Regions from separate parts of the Streptomyces sp. DT224 genome, predicted to be linked through region 3. Evidence: riboswitches for the same ligand, from Rfam matches in the RefSeq annotation. Region 3 holds a riboswitch; each other region holds the start of a gene.
The links. A riboswitch is a leader RNA that binds a small molecule or an ion and turns the genes downstream of it on or off. The one in region 3 is predicted to bind cyclic di-AMP.
Positions count from the first base shown of each region.

Region 1: another riboswitch for cyclic di-AMP. It lies ahead of ACLQ2N_RS33760 (M23 family metallopeptidase); the one in region 3 lies ahead of ACLQ2N_RS26740 (NlpC/P60 family protein).
Region 2: another riboswitch for cyclic di-AMP. It lies ahead of ACLQ2N_RS16695 (transglycosylase family protein); the one in region 3 lies ahead of ACLQ2N_RS26740 (NlpC/P60 family protein).

Region 1 is NZ_JBNCLI010000018.1:20,088-25,855, reverse strand. It holds tRNA gene ACLQ2N_RS33770 (tRNA-Met) at 38-111, shown strand; gene ACLQ2N_RS33765 (PP2C family protein-serine/threonine phosphatase) at 299-1,462, shown strand; cyclic di-AMP (ydaO/yuaA leader) riboswitch at 1,674-1,827, shown strand; gene ACLQ2N_RS33760 (M23 family metallopeptidase) at 1,839-3,008, shown strand; gene ACLQ2N_RS33755 (aldo/keto reductase) at 3,175-4,119, shown strand; gene ACLQ2N_RS33750 (PrsW family glutamic-type intramembrane protease) at 4,141-5,700, opposite strand; gene trmB (tRNA (guanosine(46)-N7)-methyltransferase TrmB) at 5,751-5,768, opposite strand, start outside.
Region 2 is NZ_JBNCLI010000006.1:193,292-199,059, reverse strand. It holds gene ACLQ2N_RS16710 (nucleoside triphosphate pyrophosphohydrolase) at 1-67, shown strand, start outside; gene ACLQ2N_RS16705 (cytochrome P450 family protein) at 77-1,423, shown strand; gene ACLQ2N_RS16700 (transglycosylase family protein) at 1,530-2,591, shown strand; cyclic di-AMP (ydaO/yuaA leader) riboswitch at 2,877-3,045, shown strand; gene ACLQ2N_RS16695 (transglycosylase family protein) at 3,050-3,766, shown strand; gene eno (phosphopyruvate hydratase) at 4,066-5,346, shown strand; gene ACLQ2N_RS16685 (FtsB family cell division protein) at 5,439-5,768, shown strand, end outside.
Region 3 is NZ_JBNCLI010000011.1:108,818-114,585, reverse strand. It holds gene pcrA (DNA helicase PcrA) at 1-2,064, opposite strand, end outside; cyclic di-AMP (ydaO/yuaA leader) riboswitch at 2,226-2,376, shown strand; gene ACLQ2N_RS26740 (NlpC/P60 family protein) at 2,384-3,559, shown strand; gene ACLQ2N_RS26735 (hypothetical protein) at 3,687-4,040, opposite strand; gene ACLQ2N_RS26730 (NlpC/P60 family protein) at 4,350-5,396, shown strand; gene ACLQ2N_RS26725 (GNAT family N-acetyltransferase) at 5,440-5,768, shown strand, end outside.

The DNA.
Region 1 (5,768 bases), on a different contig from region 3:
GGGGGCCCCGAACATGACGTAGAGTTGGGTTCACCGACGCGGGGTGGAGCAGCTCGGTAGCTCGCTGGGCTCATAACCCAGAGGTCGCAGGTTCAAATCCTGTCCCCGCTACTGAAGGATCAGGCCCGGCACGCAGGCAGCGTGCCGGGCCTGATGCGTTTCGGCGGGGTTCCGAACGAGCGCACCCGCTTCGCCCCATCGGCGGCCGAGGATTCGCCCGGCGACCGCGCGGGCGCGAGGCTGGAGGCGGTGCGCGGTACCGTCCGCGGCCGTGGCTGCACCGGGCAGGAGACCGCAGGTGGGGAAGTGGGAACGACGGTGGCGCGGGCCCGACGGCGCGGTGAGCCGCCGGTTCGTCCGGGTGCTGCCGGTGGCGATGATCGTCATCGGGGTGGTGTTCGACCTCTTCACGCCGCCCTCCTACACGGCCGTCCCGATGTTCGCGGCCGCCCCGCTGACCGCCGCGCCCTTCTTCGGTATGGGCACCACGATCCGGATCGGGATCGCCTCGGTGCTCGCCGTCGCCGGAATCCGGCTCTGCACCGGTGATCTGGTCGAGGTGGTCTCGTTCATCGAGATGGTCACCGTGCTCACGGTCGCCGTGCAGGCGTGCGTGATCAACCGGGTCGTGCGGCGCGGCAGCGACCAGTTGGCGTCCGCCCGGATCATCGCCGAGACGGCCATGCGGGCCGTGCTGCCCGCGCCGCCCGAGCGGATCGGCGGACTCCAGGTGGCCGCGCGGTACGAGGCGGCACAGGCGGACGAGTTCGTCGGGGGAGACCTCTTCGCGGCCGCTGACACTCCGTACGGCGTACGGCTGGTGCTGGGCGACGTGCGCGGGAAGGGGCTGGAGGCGGTCGGCGCGGTGGCGGTGGTGATCGGGGCGTTCCGGGAGGCGGCGGAGCAGGAGAAGTCGCTGGAGGGCGTGGCGCAGCGGCTGGAGCGCGCGCTGGCACGCGAGTCGACCCGGGGTGGCGGGTTCGACGAGTTCGAGGAGTTCGTCACCGCTGTCCTGGCGGAGATCCCGCCGGGCGGCCAGGTGGCGCGGATCGTGAACCGGGGCCACCCCGACCCGCTGCTGCTGCACGGGGACGGGGCGGTGGAGGCGCTGACTCCCTCGGAGCCCGCGCTTCCGCTGGGCCTGGGCCTGGGGGTGCGGCCGGACCGCGCGGAGGGCTGGGAGCTGCCGCCCGGCGGGACGCTGCTGTTCTACACGGACGGCCTGTCGGAGGCGCGGAACGCCGACGGTGTCTTCTACGACCCGGCGGAGCGGCTGCGCGGGCGCCTCTTCCCCGGTCCCGAGGAGCTGTTGTCCGCGCTGACCGACGACGTACGACTGCATACGGGGGGCGAGTCGACCGACGACATGGCGCTGCTCGCGGTGGCCCGGCCGGCGAAGGGGCAGCCGGACCGCCGCAGGACGGTGAAGATCGTCAAGCGGGGTGCCACGCTGGGTGACTGAGGAGCGTCGCTCCGCATAACATTTGACGCAACGTCAGAAAACGCGTAGTGGCCGGGTGGCGATCAACTCGCCCGGTTCCACCCGGTTGTGTCCCGTAAAGTCCAGGCCATGGGCGTGAACGATCAGTGGGAACAGCTTGGAATCGGACCCGTCTGTCTATTAACGTTCGATAACGCAGCGCGGTTGTCCCAGCCGTCGTCAGGGACGGCGCCGCGCGCGTGCGCCGAATTCCGCAAGGGAACCGGGGAACCACCTACATGGGGTGAATCGGGCATCTTCGTCTTCACAAGAGGCGGAGGGACCCGTAGGAGACCTTCCTGCTCCGAACCCGTCAGCTAACCCGGTAGGCGAGAAGGAAGGAAAGGAGTGCGCCCGCGTGGCGTCCAACAAGCCTGCCCCCGAATCACCTTCCCGGTTCGTGCCCGAATACGGTGCCGACTCCGCGTCCGTCCCCGGCGCCGCGTACATTCCGGAACAGGGAAGCGACTACGCGGCCGATCGGGGCGACGGCTTCGGCACCGGTGCCGGTTTCGGCAGCGGCTTCCGCGCCGACGACGCCGACTCCGAGCGGACCTGGGAGGAATGGAACCCCACCGAGGAGTCCGTCCGTCCCGTCCGCGGCAAGCACCGCGTCGCCAAGCAGCGCAATGGTCTGGCCCGTAGCTCCACCGTCCTCGGCGTCGGTGTCATCGCGGCCGTCGGCGCGGGCGGCATGGCCACCGCACAGAGCAAACCGCCGGTCTCCATCTCTCTTCCCGATTCCATCGCGGACAATCTCCCCGACGCCAAGTCCCTTCCCGGCGTGGGTGCGTTGTTCTCCGGCGAGAGCGAGGCGGAAACCCCCGCGACCGCCACCGCCGCCGCACCGCTGACCACCGCCGGCATCACCACCGCCGAGGCCGAGCAGGGCACCACGGACGCCGGCGAGGCGCTGCGCGCCCGCATCCTCCAGCAGGCCGAACAGCAGCAGGGCGCCGCCGACGCCGAGGCGAAGGCGGCCGAGGAGAAGGCCGCTGCCGAGAAGGCGGCCGCCGAGGCGAAGAAGCAGCAGGACGAGGCCGAGGCCAAGGCCGCCGCGGAGAAGAAGAGGGAGGCGGAGGAGGCGAAGAAGAAGGCCGAGGCCCTGCGCCTGGCCAAGCTCGCCGCCGGCTACGCCATTCCCACCTCCTCGTACACGATCACCTCGACGTTCGGCGAGGCCGGTTCGATGTGGTCCTCCGGCTACCACACGGGCCTCGACTTCGCGGCCCCGACCGGTACCCCGATCAAGGCCATTCACACCGGCACCGTCAAGTCGGCCGGCTGGTCCGGCGCCTACGGCTACCGCACGGTGCTGGAGCTGGAGGACGGTACCGAGCTGTGGTTCTGCCACCAGTCCTCGATCGGCGTCACGGTCGGCCAGAAGGTCACCACCGGCGACACGATCGGCCGCGTAGGCGCGACCGGAAATGTGACCGGCCCGCACCTCCACCTGGAGGTCCACACCCCGGACGGCACCGGCATCGACCCGATGGCCTGGCTGCGCGCCCGCGGTCTGACCGTCTGAGGTCCGTTTCCCCCGAAGACCCGGCCCTTCCCGGTAGGCGGCCGTCCGAACCCCGGCAGCCCTGACGCACACCCCCCGACGTCAGGGCTGCCGGTTCGCGTGGCCGCGGCCTGACGGATGTATGCGGCACGGAATAGCGGGGTGTGCGCAAACCGTTCTCCCCCTTATGACTTCACTGCGCAATCTCGGCCCGTCCGGCCTCCAGGTCTTCCCGCTCTGCCTCGGTGGAAACGTCTTCGGCTGGACCGCGGACGAGGAGCGGTCCTTCGCCGTCCTCGACGCGTACACGGCGGCCGGCGGCAACTTCGTGGACACGGCCGACGCCTACTCGCACTGGGTTCCCGGCAACGAGGGCGGAGAGTCGGAGACGGTCATCGGCAAGTGGCTCGCGTCGCGCGGCAACCGGTCCGACGTCGTGGTGGCCACCAAAGTCGGCGCCCTCCCCGGCTACAAGGGCCTTTCGGCGCCCACGATCAAGTCGGCCGCCGAGGAGTCGCTGCGCCGGCTCGGCACGGACCACATCGATCTGTACTACACGCACTTCGACGACGAGACCGTCCCGGTCGAGGAGATCATCACCGCCCTCGACGAGCTGGTGAAGGAGGGCAAGGTCCGCGAGATCGCCGCCTCCAACATCAGCCCGGCCCGGCTGCGTGCCTCCCTCGAATTCTCCGAACGCGAGGGACTGGCCCGCTATGTGGCGCTCCAGCCGCACTACAACCTCGTCTCGCGGGACACCTACGAGGGCGATCTCCAGGACACCGCCGCCGACGCCGGGCTCGCGGCCGTCCCGTATTACGCGCTGGCCGCCGGCTTCCTCACCGGCAAGTACCGCCCGGGGACGACCGTGGACAGCGCCCGCGCCGGGAGGGCGGCCGGCCACCTGGAGTCGGAGCGCGGCCGGCGGGTGCTCGCCGCGCTCGACACGGTGGCGCGGGACCGGGACGCCGAGATCGCGACGGTGGCCCTGGCCTGGCTCGCCTCCCGCCCGACGGTCGCCGCGCCGATCGCCTCCGCCCGGACGGTCGACCAACTGCCCGCGCTGCTGGCGGTCGCCGGTCTCCAGCTGACGGACGAGGAACTGTCGACGCTGACGGCGGCCTCGGCCTAGGCTCGTTCGCCTGCGCGGAGGTCACCGGCCTGTGTACGGATCGGGCCGGTGACCTCCGGTGCAGGGCGGTGCGGTGCGGGGCTGCTGGTCGTAGGGCTGTGCCGGGTACGGGGACGGGCCGATGTACGAGTTCGGGGCGCCGTTGTACGGGGGCGGGCCGCCGTACGCGTACGGCGTGGTGCCCGCGTACGGCCGGCCGGGCGGCCAGGCGGCCGTGTAGCCGGGCGGCCGGCGGTGGGTGGCCCGGGCCGCGTACGCGAGGGCTGGGCCGGCGATCTCACGGCGCTGCCACAGGTGGTGCAGCAGCTCCAGCTCGCGCGCGGCGAAGTCCGGGTCCGCCCTGCCCCGGCCGGCCTGCCGCCGCAGGGAGGCGAGGGACGTCGCGAACGCCTCGTACTCGGCGACCGCACGCGCCGCCGCCCTGCCGCGCTCCTTCGCCTCCTTGGCGCGGACCGTCGCGTACGCCGGGTGGTACGGATGGCCGGAGACGCTCGCCGCGTACCGCCGGCGCGCCGCGTTCCTGGCGAGGGCACGGGCCCGCATGGAGGCGAGGGCGCGGGGCTCGTCGGGCGTGAGCCAGCCGGCTTCGGCGTACGCGGGGAGCTCGACGGCCAGGGAGCGCAGCTCCTTGCGGCGGGCCCGGACCACCTGCCAGGTCACCAGGCCGAAGACCGGGACCATGAACGCCCCGTACACGATGTAGAAGCCGTACCGGCCGAAGGTCGCCGAGCCGTTCCACAGGGCGTGCATGCCCATGGCGAGGACCAGGCCGAGCAGCGGGACGGCGATGAGCCGCACCCGGCGGCCGGGTGCGGTGCTCGCGGCGATCCCGAGACCGATGCCGGTCAGGACGGTGAAGAGCGGGTGGGCGAAGGGGGTCATGACGGCCCGGACCAGGAACGTCACCACGGTCACCGCCGCGAAGCCGGAGTCCGTCTGCTGGTCCTCACCGAAGGCGTTGCCCAGGTAGAGGATGTTCTCGGTGAAGGCGAACCCCGTCGCCGTGAAGCCGGCGGCGACGACGCCGTCCACGATCCCGGTGAACTCCCGCCTGCGGAAGAGGAAGAGCAGCAGGACGGCCGCCGCCTTGGCACTCTCCTCGACCACCGGTGCGATGACCGTGGCGCCGAGGGTGTCCGCGTTCCCCGGATCACTGTCGGCTATCCACCGGACCGCGAACGAGTTGGCGAGGATGGCGACCAGGGCCGCCGCGCACGCGCCCCACGCGAAGGCGAACAGCAGATTCCGCCACGGTGCCGGGTCGACCCGGTCCAGCCAGCGGAAGGCGGTCATCAGCACGGGGACCGGCAGGACGGCCAGGCCCAGGCCGACGAGGAATCCCTCGGTGCCGGTCTGGTCGCGGACCAGGGCGAGGATCACCACCCCGCAGAGCGCGAGCAGCGTGGAGACGGCGACCGCTCGGAACGTCCGATTCCGCCAGAGCAGGCCGACGCGGCGCGGGCGGTAGCGCCACTGGCCACGCGCCGGCACGGCGGCCAGGATCTCGCCGACCCGCTGCTCCTGGAGCACCGGGACGGCCGGCTGATCCCGCTCTTGTCGCTGAACAGACCCGTCGGACACCCCTCGACCCTAACGAGCGGGTCCGACAACGGCCATGGTGTCCGCCCGGCTCAGACGCGTGCGAAGAG
Region 2 (5,768 bases), on a different contig from region 3:
GGCCGCGCTGCGCGCCGCGGGACGCGCGTACCGGGACGCGATCCGGACGGCGGAGGGCACCGGATAACGTCGGGGAGTGAACGACAGCCCCCCCGACAGCCCCGCCGAAGCCGCGTCCGTACCCGCCGGCTGCCCCGCCCACACCTCGTCCGTCGCCGTACCGCCCGCGCCCGAACTTTTCACCTGGGAGTTCGCCACCGACCCGTACCCCGCGTACGCCTGGCTGCGCGAGCACAGTCCCGTGCACCGCACCACGCTGCCCAGCGGCGTCGAGGCATGGCTCGTCACCCGGTACGCGGACGCCCGGCAGGCCCTCGCGGACTCCCGGCTGTCCAAGAACCCGGCGCACCACGCCGGGCCCGCGCACGCCAAGGGGAAGACCGGCATCCCGGGTGAGCGCAAGGCCGAGTTGATGACGCACCTGCTCAACATCGACCCGCCCGACCACACCCGGCTGCGCCGCCTGGTGTCCAAGGCGTTCACGCCCCGGCGTATCGCGCAGTTCGCGCCCCGGGTGCAAGAGCTGACGGACCGGCTCATCGACGGATTCGTGGAGAAGGGGGAGGCCGACCTGATCCACGAGTTCGCCTTTCCGCTCCCCATCTACGCGATCTGCGACCTGCTCGGCGTGCCCCGTGAGGACCAGGACGATTTCCGGGACTGGGCGGGCATGATGATCCGGCACGGCGGCGGCCCGCGTGGCGGGGTCGCCCGGTCCGTGAAGAAGATGCGGGCCTATCTGCTCGAACTGATCCACCGCAAGCGTGAGGACCTGGGCGACGACCTGATCTCGGGGCTGATCCGGGCGAGCGACCACGGCGAGCACCTGACCGAGAACGAGGCTGCGGCGATGGCCTTCATCTTGCTCTTCGCCGGCTTCGAGACAACCGTGAACCTGATCGGCAACGGCGTCCACACCCTGCTGAGCCACCCCGCCGAGCGCGAGCGGCTGCAACGTTCGCTGGTGGCGGGCGACACCGGATTGCTGGCCACCGGGATCGAGGAACTGCTCCGCTACGACGGCCCGGTGGAGCTCGCCACCTGGCGGTTCGCCACCGAGCCGCTGACCATCGGAGGGCAGCGCGTGAAGGCGGGCGATCCGGTGCTCGTGGTGCTCGCGGCGGCCGACCGGGACCCCGAACGGTTCGCCGGGCCGGACACGCTGGACCTGTCGCGGAGCGACAACCAGCACCTCGGCTACGGCCATGGCATTCACTACTGTCTGGGAGCGCCGCTGGCGCGGCTGGAGGGGCAGACCGGGCTCGCCACCCTGCTGACACGCCTTCCGGACCTGCGGCTTGCGGGAGAATCGAGCGATTTGCGGTGGCGCGGCGGGCTCATCATGCGCGGACTGCGCACCTTGCCGGTGCACTTCACGCCGGGCGCGCGCGCCGAGAGAGATGACAGACCGTCACCTCTGTGACTTTCACGTGATCTGCGCTGCATCGACTTGTGACTCACGTTCGAGTTTCGCTAGGTTCACCGTTCGACTCACCAGTCGCTTGTCAGTCACACGGAAGGCATCTCCCATGGGCTCCGCGAACGGCAGACACCGCCGCCCTCGTCAGGCACCCGCCATCGTGGTCGCCGCAGGCGTCACGGGCTCGGCCATCGCCATCCCGCTGCTCGGCGCGGCGAGCGCACACGCCGCGGACACCGCGACCTGGGACCGGGTGGCCGACTGCGAGAGCGGCGGTATGTGGAGCGCCGACCTCGGCAACGGCTCCTACGGCGGTCTCCAGTTCACGCCCGAGCTGTGGAAGGCGTACGGCGGTGAGGCCTACGCGGAGCGCGCCGACCTCGCCAGCCGCTCGCAGCAGATCGCGGTCGCCGAGCGGGTCCTGGCCGCCAAGGGCCCGAAGGCGTGGCCCAGCTGTGCGGTGATCTCCGGGCTCACCAAGACCGCGGGCAAGGCGGACGTGGATCCGGGCGACCAGGATGCGGACGAGCCCGCCCGGAGCGCCGACGCGGGGCTGGACGCCGGTCTCGGCGCCGACCCGGCGGACGACGCGTCCTCGGGCTCGTCGGCCGCCCCCTCGGACGAGGCGTCCGGCGGAGCCACCGCGGACAGGGAGGCCGGCAAGAGCTCCGGCAAGCACGCGGGCCGGAGCGCGGAGGACAGCGGCAAGGGCGAGGCGTCCGCCTCCCCGTCGGCGGACCCGTCCGCCGACCCCTCGGGCACCCCGTCCGCCGATCCGTCCACCACGCCCTCGGCCGACCCCTCGGCGGACCCCTCGGCCGACGCGACGGACGACGCGCGGGCGAAGGGCGGCAAGCACCGGGGCGCCCCGGCCGCCGACGACGCCTCGGGGGCGGCCGCCGGGCGCGACGCGGGCCGGCACGCCTCGCGGGGTGACGGTGACGCACGCGACAGCGCTGCGCGGCCGGCTGACGGCACGTACACCGTACGGCCGGGCGACAACCTCTGGGCGATCGCCGACGCGCAGGACCTGCCCGGCGGCTGGCCCGAGCTGTACGAGGCGAACAAGGACGAGGTGGGCTCCGACCCGGACCTCATCCTGCCCGGCCAGAACCTCGATCTGAGCCTGGCTGACGCGGGTCAGGGCAAGGTCACCGAGAACGCCGGATGAGCCGTTAGAGCCCCTTGCGCTTTGGGTGGTTTAAGAGACCCATGTCCCACTTTTGACCGAGTGAGACATGGGTCTCTTTGCGTGAACTCACGCTTCTTGTCCGGGAGGTCCCGCCGCATCCGTTCCGACCTGCGCAAATGAGGGTTCATCGGACGCTCTTACGGGATGATTATCCGGTATGTCTGTCTTTGAATATGACCGCTGGGTGTGATTACGGTCAGAACCGCTCGCACCGCGGGCCCCGTCGACCGTCACGCCGAATCCTGCCGTCGGTCGGAGGGAACAGACGCGAAAGCGCCGTAGGCAGGAGCGGGGGACCCAGGTAGGCGCTGGGCCTGATCGTCGGGAGACGTGACAGGACCGGCTAGGGGTGAAGCCGCGCCAGGAGCGCGGCCGGGCAACTCACTTGGCCCGAACCCGACAGCTCACCTCGCAGGCGTCGGTGAGGAGAAGACTCGATGCTGCTCAACCGCAAGGGCAACAAGCACCGCCGCCCCTCCAAGGCCGTCCGTGTCGCCACGCTCGCCGGTGTCGCCGGTGCCGCCGTCGCCGTGCCGCTGATGGGCGCCACCAACGCCTCCGCCGCCTCCGTCGCCACGTGGGACGCCGTCGCCCAGTGCGAGTCCGGCGGCAACTGGTCGATCAACACCGGCAACGGCTACTACGGCGGCCTGCAGTTCTCCCAGTCCAGCTGGGCCGCCGCCGGCGGTACGCAGTACGCGCCCCGCGCCGACCTGGCCACCAAGGCCCAGCAGATCGCCACCGCCGAGAAGCTCCTCGACATGCAGGGCCCGGGCGCCTGGTCCTGCGCCGGTGCCGGCAACCTGGCCAACGACGGTGTCGACCCGGGTGTGGACACCGGCTCCGGTGCCGCGAAGCAGGAGGCCGCCCCCAAGCAGGAGGCCGCCCCGAAGAAGGCCGAGCGCACGGAGGCCCCGGCCACCAACCGCTCCGACCGCTCGGACGCCCCGAAGAAGACGGTCACCACCCCCACCGGCAAGAAGGTCGCCAAGGGTGACGGCGAGTACAAGGTCGTCGCCGGTGACACGCTGAGCAGGATCGCCGCCGACCACCACGTCAAGGGTGGCTGGGGGCAGCTGTTCAAGCTGAACAAGGACATCGTCCAGGACGCCGACCTGATCTACCCGGGCCAGCAGCTCCACCTGACGAAGTAACCGCGATCCCTCCTCGCTGATCACTCAGGCCGCCCCGGCCCGGCACGCACTCTCCCCCCGTGTGTGCCGGGCCGGGGCACGCCGGTTCCGGGGCCGGGCGGCTCCGGTGATTGTTCAACTGTTGTAGTTACCGGTCAGTAAATATTCGGCCTTTCGTCCCGGTACGCCCGCTCTTGGGTCCTTTTTCGTCCCAGGGGGCGGGCGGTCGGCCGACGCGGAGGGCCGGGCCGGTTAGGCTCTTGTGGCAAGGCCAAAGCGACCCTGCACAATCAGCGTCATATCCCAGAAGGAGATGCCTCGTGCCGTCCATCGACGTCGTCGTAGCCCGGGAAATCCTCGACTCCCGGGGCAACCCCACGGTCGAGGTCGAGGTCGGCCTCGACGACGGCAGCACCGGTCGTGCTGCTGTTCCGTCCGGCGCCTCCACCGGCGCGTTCGAGGCCATTGAGCTTCGTGACGGCGACCCCAACCGCTACCAGGGCAAGGGCGTCGAGAAGGCCGTCCTCGCCGTGATCGAGCAGATCGGCCCGGAGCTCGTCGGCTACGACGCCACCGAGCAGCGCCTCATCGACCAGGCGATGTTCGACCTGGACGCCACGGAGAACAAGGGCTCGCTCGGCGCCAACGCCATCCTCGGCGTCTCCCTCGCCGTCGCCCACGCCGCCTCCGAGGCCAGCGACCTCCCGCTGTTCCGCTACCTCGGCGGCCCGAACGCGCACCTGCTGCCCGTTCCGATGATGAACATCCTGAACGGCGGCTCGCACGCCGACTCCAACGTGGACATCCAGGAGTTCATGATCGCGCCCATCGGCGCCGAGTCCTTCTCCGAGGCGCTGCGCTGGGGCGCCGAGGTGTACCACACGCTGAAGAAGGTCCTGAAGACCAAGGGCCTGTCCACCGGCCTCGGTGACGAGGGCGGCTTCGCGCCGAACCTGGAGTCCAACCGCGCCGCCCTCGACCTCATCATCGAGGCCATCAAGGAGGCCGGTTACGCCCCGGGCAAGGACATCGCGCTCGCGCTCGACGTCGCCGCCTCGGAGTTCTACAAGGACGGCTCGTACGAGTTCGAGGGCAAGTCCCGCTCGGCCGCCGAGATGACCGAGTACTACGAGGAGCTCGTCGCCGCGTACCCGCTGGTCTCCATCGAGGACCCGCTGTACGAGGACGACTGGGCAGGCTGGAAGGTCATCACCGACAAGCTGGGCGCCAAGGTCCAGATCGTCGGCGACGACCTCTTCGTCACCAACCCGGAGCGCCTGGCCCGCGGCATCGAGGAGGGCTCCGCCAACGCCCTGCTCGTCAAGGTCAACCAGATCGGTTCGCTGACCGAGACCCTGGACGCCGTCGAGCTGGCCCAGCGCAACGGCTTCAAGTGCATGATGTCGCACCGCTCCGGCGAGACCGAGGACGTCACCATCGCCGACCTCGCCGTCGCCGTGAACTGCGGTCAGATCAAGACCGGTGCCCCGGCCCGCTCGGACCGCGTCGCCAAGTACAACCAGCTGCTGCGCATCGAGGAGATCCTCGACGACGCCGCGGTGTACGCGGGCCGCTCGGCGTTCCCCCGCTTCAAGGGCTGACGCCCCCCGCGGGTAGCCCCCGCCTCCGTCCGTCCCCGCGCCCGGTCACGTACCGTGTGCGGGGACGGACGTCGTAATGGGGAGGCGGGAACATGGCCGTGAAGGACCGGGACCGGTTCTCCACCGCGACCCGGCTGCGGCTGCTCGGTGAGCAGACCGCCGCCCGCGTCTACCGGTCCCAGAACCGGCGCCAGGCCCGCCGCTCCCGGCTCACCGGCCGGGCCGCCTTCCTGGCCCTGGTCGTCTGCTCCCTGGTCGTCGCCCTCGCCTACCCGATGCGGCAGTACGTGTCGCAGCGCGACGAGATCGCCGACCAGCGCAGGCAGGCGCGGGAGGCCGAGGCGCGCACCGAGGAGCTGCGGGACCAGAAGGCCCGGCTCCAGGACGACGCGTACATCAAGCGGCTGGCCCGGGAGCACCTG
Region 3 (5,768 bases):
CCGGGTCAGATACAGCCGCTCGCGGGCGCGGGTGATGCCGACGTACGCGAGGCGGCGCTCCTCCTCCAGCTCCTTGACCTGGCCGAGCGCCCGCATGTGCGGGAAGACGCCGTCCTCCATGCCGGTCAGGAAGACGACCGGGAATTCGAGGCCCTTCGCGGTGTGCAGGGTCATCAGCGTGATGACGCCGGAACCGTCGGTGTCCTCGTCGGGGATCTGGTCGGAGTCGGCGACGAGCGCCACCTTCTCCAGGAACTCCGCGAGCGTGCCCGCGCCCTCCTCCTCGCCCCGGTCCTGCTCGAATTCGAGGGCGACGGCGGCGAGCTCCTGGAGGTTCTCGATGCGGGTCTCGTCCTGCGGATCGGTGGACGCCTGGAGCTCGGCGAGATAACCCGTACGCTCCAGGACCGCTTCCAGCACCACGGCGGGTCCGGCGCCGGACTCCACGACCGTGCGCAGCTCCTCCATCAGCGTGTTGAACCGCTTCACGGCGTTGGCCGAGCGGGCGGCCATGCCGTACGCCTCGTCCACGCGGCGCAGCGCCTGCGGGAAGGTGATCTTCTCGCGCAGCGAGAGCGCGTCGATCATGGCCTCGGCGCGCTCGCCGATGCCGCGCTTGGGGACGTTGAGGATGCGGCGGAGCGGGACGGTGTCCTCGGGGTTGGCGAGGACCCGCAGGTAGGCCAGGACGTCCCGGACCTCCTTGCGCTCGTAGAAGCGGACGCCGCCGACGACCTTGTAGGGCAGGCCGACGCGGATGAAGATCTCCTCGAAGACACGGGACTGCGCGTTCGTCCGGTAGAAGACGGCGACGTCGCCGGCCTTCGCGTCGCCCGCGTCGGTGAGGCGGTCGATCTCCTCGGCGACGAACTGCGCCTCGTCGTGCTCGGTGTCCGCGACGTAGCCCGTGATGCGGGCGCCGGTGCCGGCCTTGGTCCAGAGGTTCTTGGGGCGGCGGCTCTCGTTGCGCTCGATGACGGCATTGGCGGCGGACAGGATCGTCTGGGTGGAGCGGTAGTTCTGCTCCAGCAGGATCGTCGTCGCGTCCGGGTAGTCCTCCTCGAACTGGAGGATGTTGCGGATGGTCGCGCCCCGGAAGGCGTAGATCGACTGGTCCGCGTCACCCACGACGCACAGCTCGGCGGGGGCGCTCTCCGGACCGGCCGGGCCGACCAGCTCGCGTACCAGCGTGTACTGGGCGTGGTTGGTGTCCTGGTACTCGTCCACGAGGACGTGCCGGAAGCGGCGGCGGTAGTGCTCGGCGACATCGGGGAACGCCTGGAGCAGGTGGACCGTCGTCATGATGATGTCGTCGAAGTCCAGCGCGTTGGCCTCGCGCAGCCGGGCCTGGTACATCGCGTACGCCTGGGCCAGGGTCTTCTCGAAGCCGTCGGCTGCCTGCCCTGCGAAGGTCTCCTCGTCGATGAGCTCGTTCTTGAGGTTGGAGACCTTGGCGGTGAAGGACTTCGGCGGGTAGCGCTTCGGGTCCAGCTCCAGGTCGCGGCAGACCAGGGCCATGAGCCGCTTGGAGTCGGCCGCGTCGTAGATCGAGAACGAGGACGTGAAGCCGAGCTTCTTGGACTCGCGGCGCAGGATGCGGACGCACGCACTGTGGAAGGTCATGACCCACATGGCGTTGGCCCGGGGACCGACCAGCTGCTCGACGCGCTCCTTCATCTCGCCGGCGGCCTTGTTGGTGAAGGTGATCGCCAGGATCTGGCCGGGATGGACGCCCCGCTCGGCCAGCAGGTGAGCGATGCGGTGGGTGAGCACCCTGGTCTTGCCGGAGCCGGCGCCGGCCACGATGAGCAGAGGCGATCCGGCGTGCACGACGGCGGCGCGCTGCTCGGTGTTCAGTCCGTCGAGCAGCGCCTCGGGATCGATGACCGGGCGGTGCGCGCCGTCGCGGTAGTACGCGTCACGGGCCGGCGGGGGCCCGTCGAACACGCCCGCGAACAGGTCCTCCGGCACCGCTTCGGGTGCGGGGTCCTCGGGGGGCGGCGGGGGCGCGTCCTCCTCCTGCTGGAGGCCGGCCAGGAAACTGTCGTCAAAGAGGCTGCTCATCGCTGTCCGAGTCTAAAGCTCCCCACCGACACTCGACCCCGCTCCGAAAAGGTCACGGAAATGTATCGGGCATATCGAACACCAACCTTCACAGCGGCCCCATGAGTTGGCTAGCGTGCACGTTCGGACGGCCCGTACCCCCAGAGGCGACCCACGCCGAGCGGGCCACCACGCCGAATCCGGGCCCGCCCGGAACCGGGGACCCACACGCAGTACCGGGGTGAATCGGTCCTTCCCCACCGGACCGTAGGGCAGCCTTCCGTTCCGCCCGAACCCGACAGCTAACCCGGTAGGCGGTCCACGGAAGGAGATGCCGGCCTTGGCGTCGCATCGCAAACCGCGCACCCGGATGCGCTCCACCGTCCCCGCCGTCGGGCTGACCTCGGCCGCGCTGGCCTCGGTGACCCTGCTGTCCTCGCAGAGCGCGATGGCCGCGCCCACGCCGAAGCCGAGCATCGAGGAAGTCCAGAAGAAGGTGGACGACCTCTACCGGCAGGCCGGCAACGCGACCCAGAAGTACAACCAGGCCAAGGAAGCCACGGACAAGCAGAAGGCCAAGGTCGACACGCTGCTCGACGACGTGGCCAAGCGCACCGAGAAGCTGAACGACGCCCGCAGGACGCTGGGCAACTACGCGGCCGCCCAGTACCGCAACGGCGGCCTCGCGCCGACCGCCACCTTCTTCCTGGCCGACGACCCGCAGTCGTTCTTCGACCAGACCCACCTCATGGACCGCATGGCCGAGCGCCAGCAGCAGGCGGTCACGGAGTTCCGTACGCAGCAGACGAAGGCGTCCGAGCAGCGCGCCGCGGCCGTGGAGAGCCTGGAGACGCTGACCGAGTCGCAGGCCGCGCTGCGCACCAGCAAGCAGAACGTCCGGACGAAGCTGACCGAGGCCCGGACGCTGCTGTCGAAGCTGACCGCCGAGGAGAAGGCGCGCCTGGCGGAGCTGGAGCGCAAGAAGGAGGCGGAGGCGAAGCGGAAGGCGGCGGAGCTGGCGAAGAAGCAGGCCGCCGCCAGGAAGGACGCCGAGCGGAAGGCCGAGGCATCGGGCGGCGGCGGAACGCAGACGGGCTCGGGCTCAGGCTCAGAGGCCGGCTCCGGCTCCGGCTCCGGCTCCGGCTCCGGCTCCGGCACCAGCGCGTCCACGAAGGCGGAGAAGGTGCTCGCGTTCGCCCGCGCCCAGATCGGCAAGCCGTACGTCTGGGGGGCGACCGGCCCCTCCTCGTACGACTGCTCGGGGCTGACGCAGGCGGCCTGGAAGGCGGCGGGCGTCGACATCCCGCGCACCACCTGGGACCAGGTGAACGTCGGCACGCGGATCGCCACGGCCGACCTGCAACCGGGTGACCTGGTGTTCTTCTACGACGACATCAGCCACGTCGGGATCTACAAGGGCGACGGGATGATGATCCACGCACCGAAGCCCGGGGCGAACGTGCGCGAGGAGTCGATCTACTACATGCCGATCTACGGGAGTGTGCGCCCCGCCTGACCGCAGACCGCAGAAGAGGGCCGGCCCGCACACGGGCCGGCCCTCTTGCGGCAGCTCAGGTCCGGAGCGTGGCCCAGGTCCGGAGCGTGACTCAGGTCCAAAGTGCGGCTCAGGTCCAAAGTGCGGCTCAGGTCCAGAGCGTGGCGATGAAGATGTTCGCCAGGGTCAGCGCGCCGACCGCCGCGAAGATGCCGTTCTCGACCTTCTCCTCGTCCCGCTTGACGTAGACGAGCCCCAGGATCACGACGAGGAACAGCAGCTTGATCCCGATCTTGACGTTGTTCACGGGGTGGTCGTCGGCCTGGTCCAGGCCGACGAGGGCGACGCCGGTGACGAGCATGGTCAGCGCGCCGTGCAGCATGCCGGGGACGAAACGGGCGGTGCCGGCCTTCATCGCCTTCATCTGACCGAGGAAGCCGCCGAGCAGGGCGGCGATGCCGATGATGTGCAGGGCGACGACGAAATCGATGAGTACGCGCATGGTTCCGCACCCTAGAGCCCTCCCCTCGGATCACTCCGGGCAGGGTGGGGCCTACGGGCCGCTTGAATGATGAATGCACTTTTTGCCTGCTTCTGTGACCCTTTTCCCGGTCACTGATGTTTCACAGCCGGCCATCCGGCGACAATGCCACGCCAAGAGTGGGCAATAGCAGTCATAACGACACCTTCCCGTGACCTCGGATTAGCGTCCCTTCACGGTGGCCGTGGACCAGGACCGTTCTCGCCGGCCACCGGAGGAACCCCGCCGGTACACCCCGCCGGGCCGTCGCACGGAAGGACGCCCGCCCCCGTGGCAGCGCATCGCAAACCCAGGCAGCGCCTCACCACCGCCTCCGCGGCCCGCACCGCGGCGACCCTCGCCGTCGCCGGAGCCGCGACGGCCGCCGTGCTGCCGGGAGCCGCGCACGCGGACCCCGCGCCCACCGCCCGGCAGGTCAAGGCCCAGGTGGACCGGCTGTACCGGGAGGCGGAGGTCGCCACCGAGAAGTACAACGGCGCGAAGTCCGAGGCGACCGCCGCCGCCAAGTCGGTCGACGCCCTGCGCGACGAGGCCGCCCGCCGGACCGCCCGCCTCAACAGCGCCCGCGACGTGCTCGGCGCGTACGCCGCCGCGCAGTACCGGTCCGCCGGGATCGACCCCTCCGTGCAGCTGGCGCTCTCCTCCGACCCCGACCAGTACCTGCGCCGCGCCACCTACGCGGAGCGGGCCGGCGAGCGCCGGGCCGCCGAGGTGCGCTCGGTGCGCCGCCAGGTCGCGGAGATCGCCCAGGTACGCGCCGAAGCGGCCGGGAAGCTCACCGAGCTCGCCTCCCGGCAGGCCGCCCTGAAGGAGCACCGGGCGACCGTCCGCGCCAAGCTGGCCGAGGCCCGCCGCCTGCTCGCCCGCCTCACCCCGGCCGAGCGCGCCGCCTACGACACCTCCGAGAAGGGGCGCGGGGCCGGCCACGCGGACCGGAGCGCACCGCGCGGTGCCGTCGCCGCGCCCAACGCCCGCGCCGCCCAGGCGGTCGCCTTCGCGTACAGCGCGCTGGGCAAGCCGTACGTGTGGGGAGCGACCGGGCCCCACTCCTTCGACTGTTCCGGGCTCACCCAGGCCGCCTGGCGCGCCGCCGGGGTCTCGCTGCCCCGGACCACGTACACCCAGATCAACGCCGGGCAACGCATCCCGCGCTCCCAGCTGGCCCCCGGGGACTTGGTGTTCTTCTACTCGGGCGTCAGCCATGTCGGCCTGTACATCGGGAACGGCCGGATGATCCACGCGCCGCGCCCCGGGGCCCCGGTCCGGATCGCGCCCATCGACGAAATGCCCTTCGCGGGGGCGACCCGGGTGGCATAGGCTCCGGCGCGCCCGACCTCAACGGCCCGAAGGACAACCGAACATGCCGATGGACGCCGACGTCCAGACCCACGCCCGTACGCTCACGCTGCGCTCCCCGGACCATGTCCGCGTCGGGCCGTTCGTGATCCGCTACAACCCGAACTGGTCGCTGAAGTACGCCAACTACGCGATCCCGGACCAGGACGCCGAGCCGACGTCCGGCGAACTCGACGCGCTCATAGCGGCGTTCCGCGAGCGGGACCGGATGCCCCGCCTGGAGTTCCTGCCCGGCTGGGCACCCGCCGTCGAACCGGCGCTCCTCGCGGCCGGGTTCACCGTCGAGAACCGGGCCCCCATCCTCGCCTGCGCCCCCGGCGGCCTGGTGGAGCC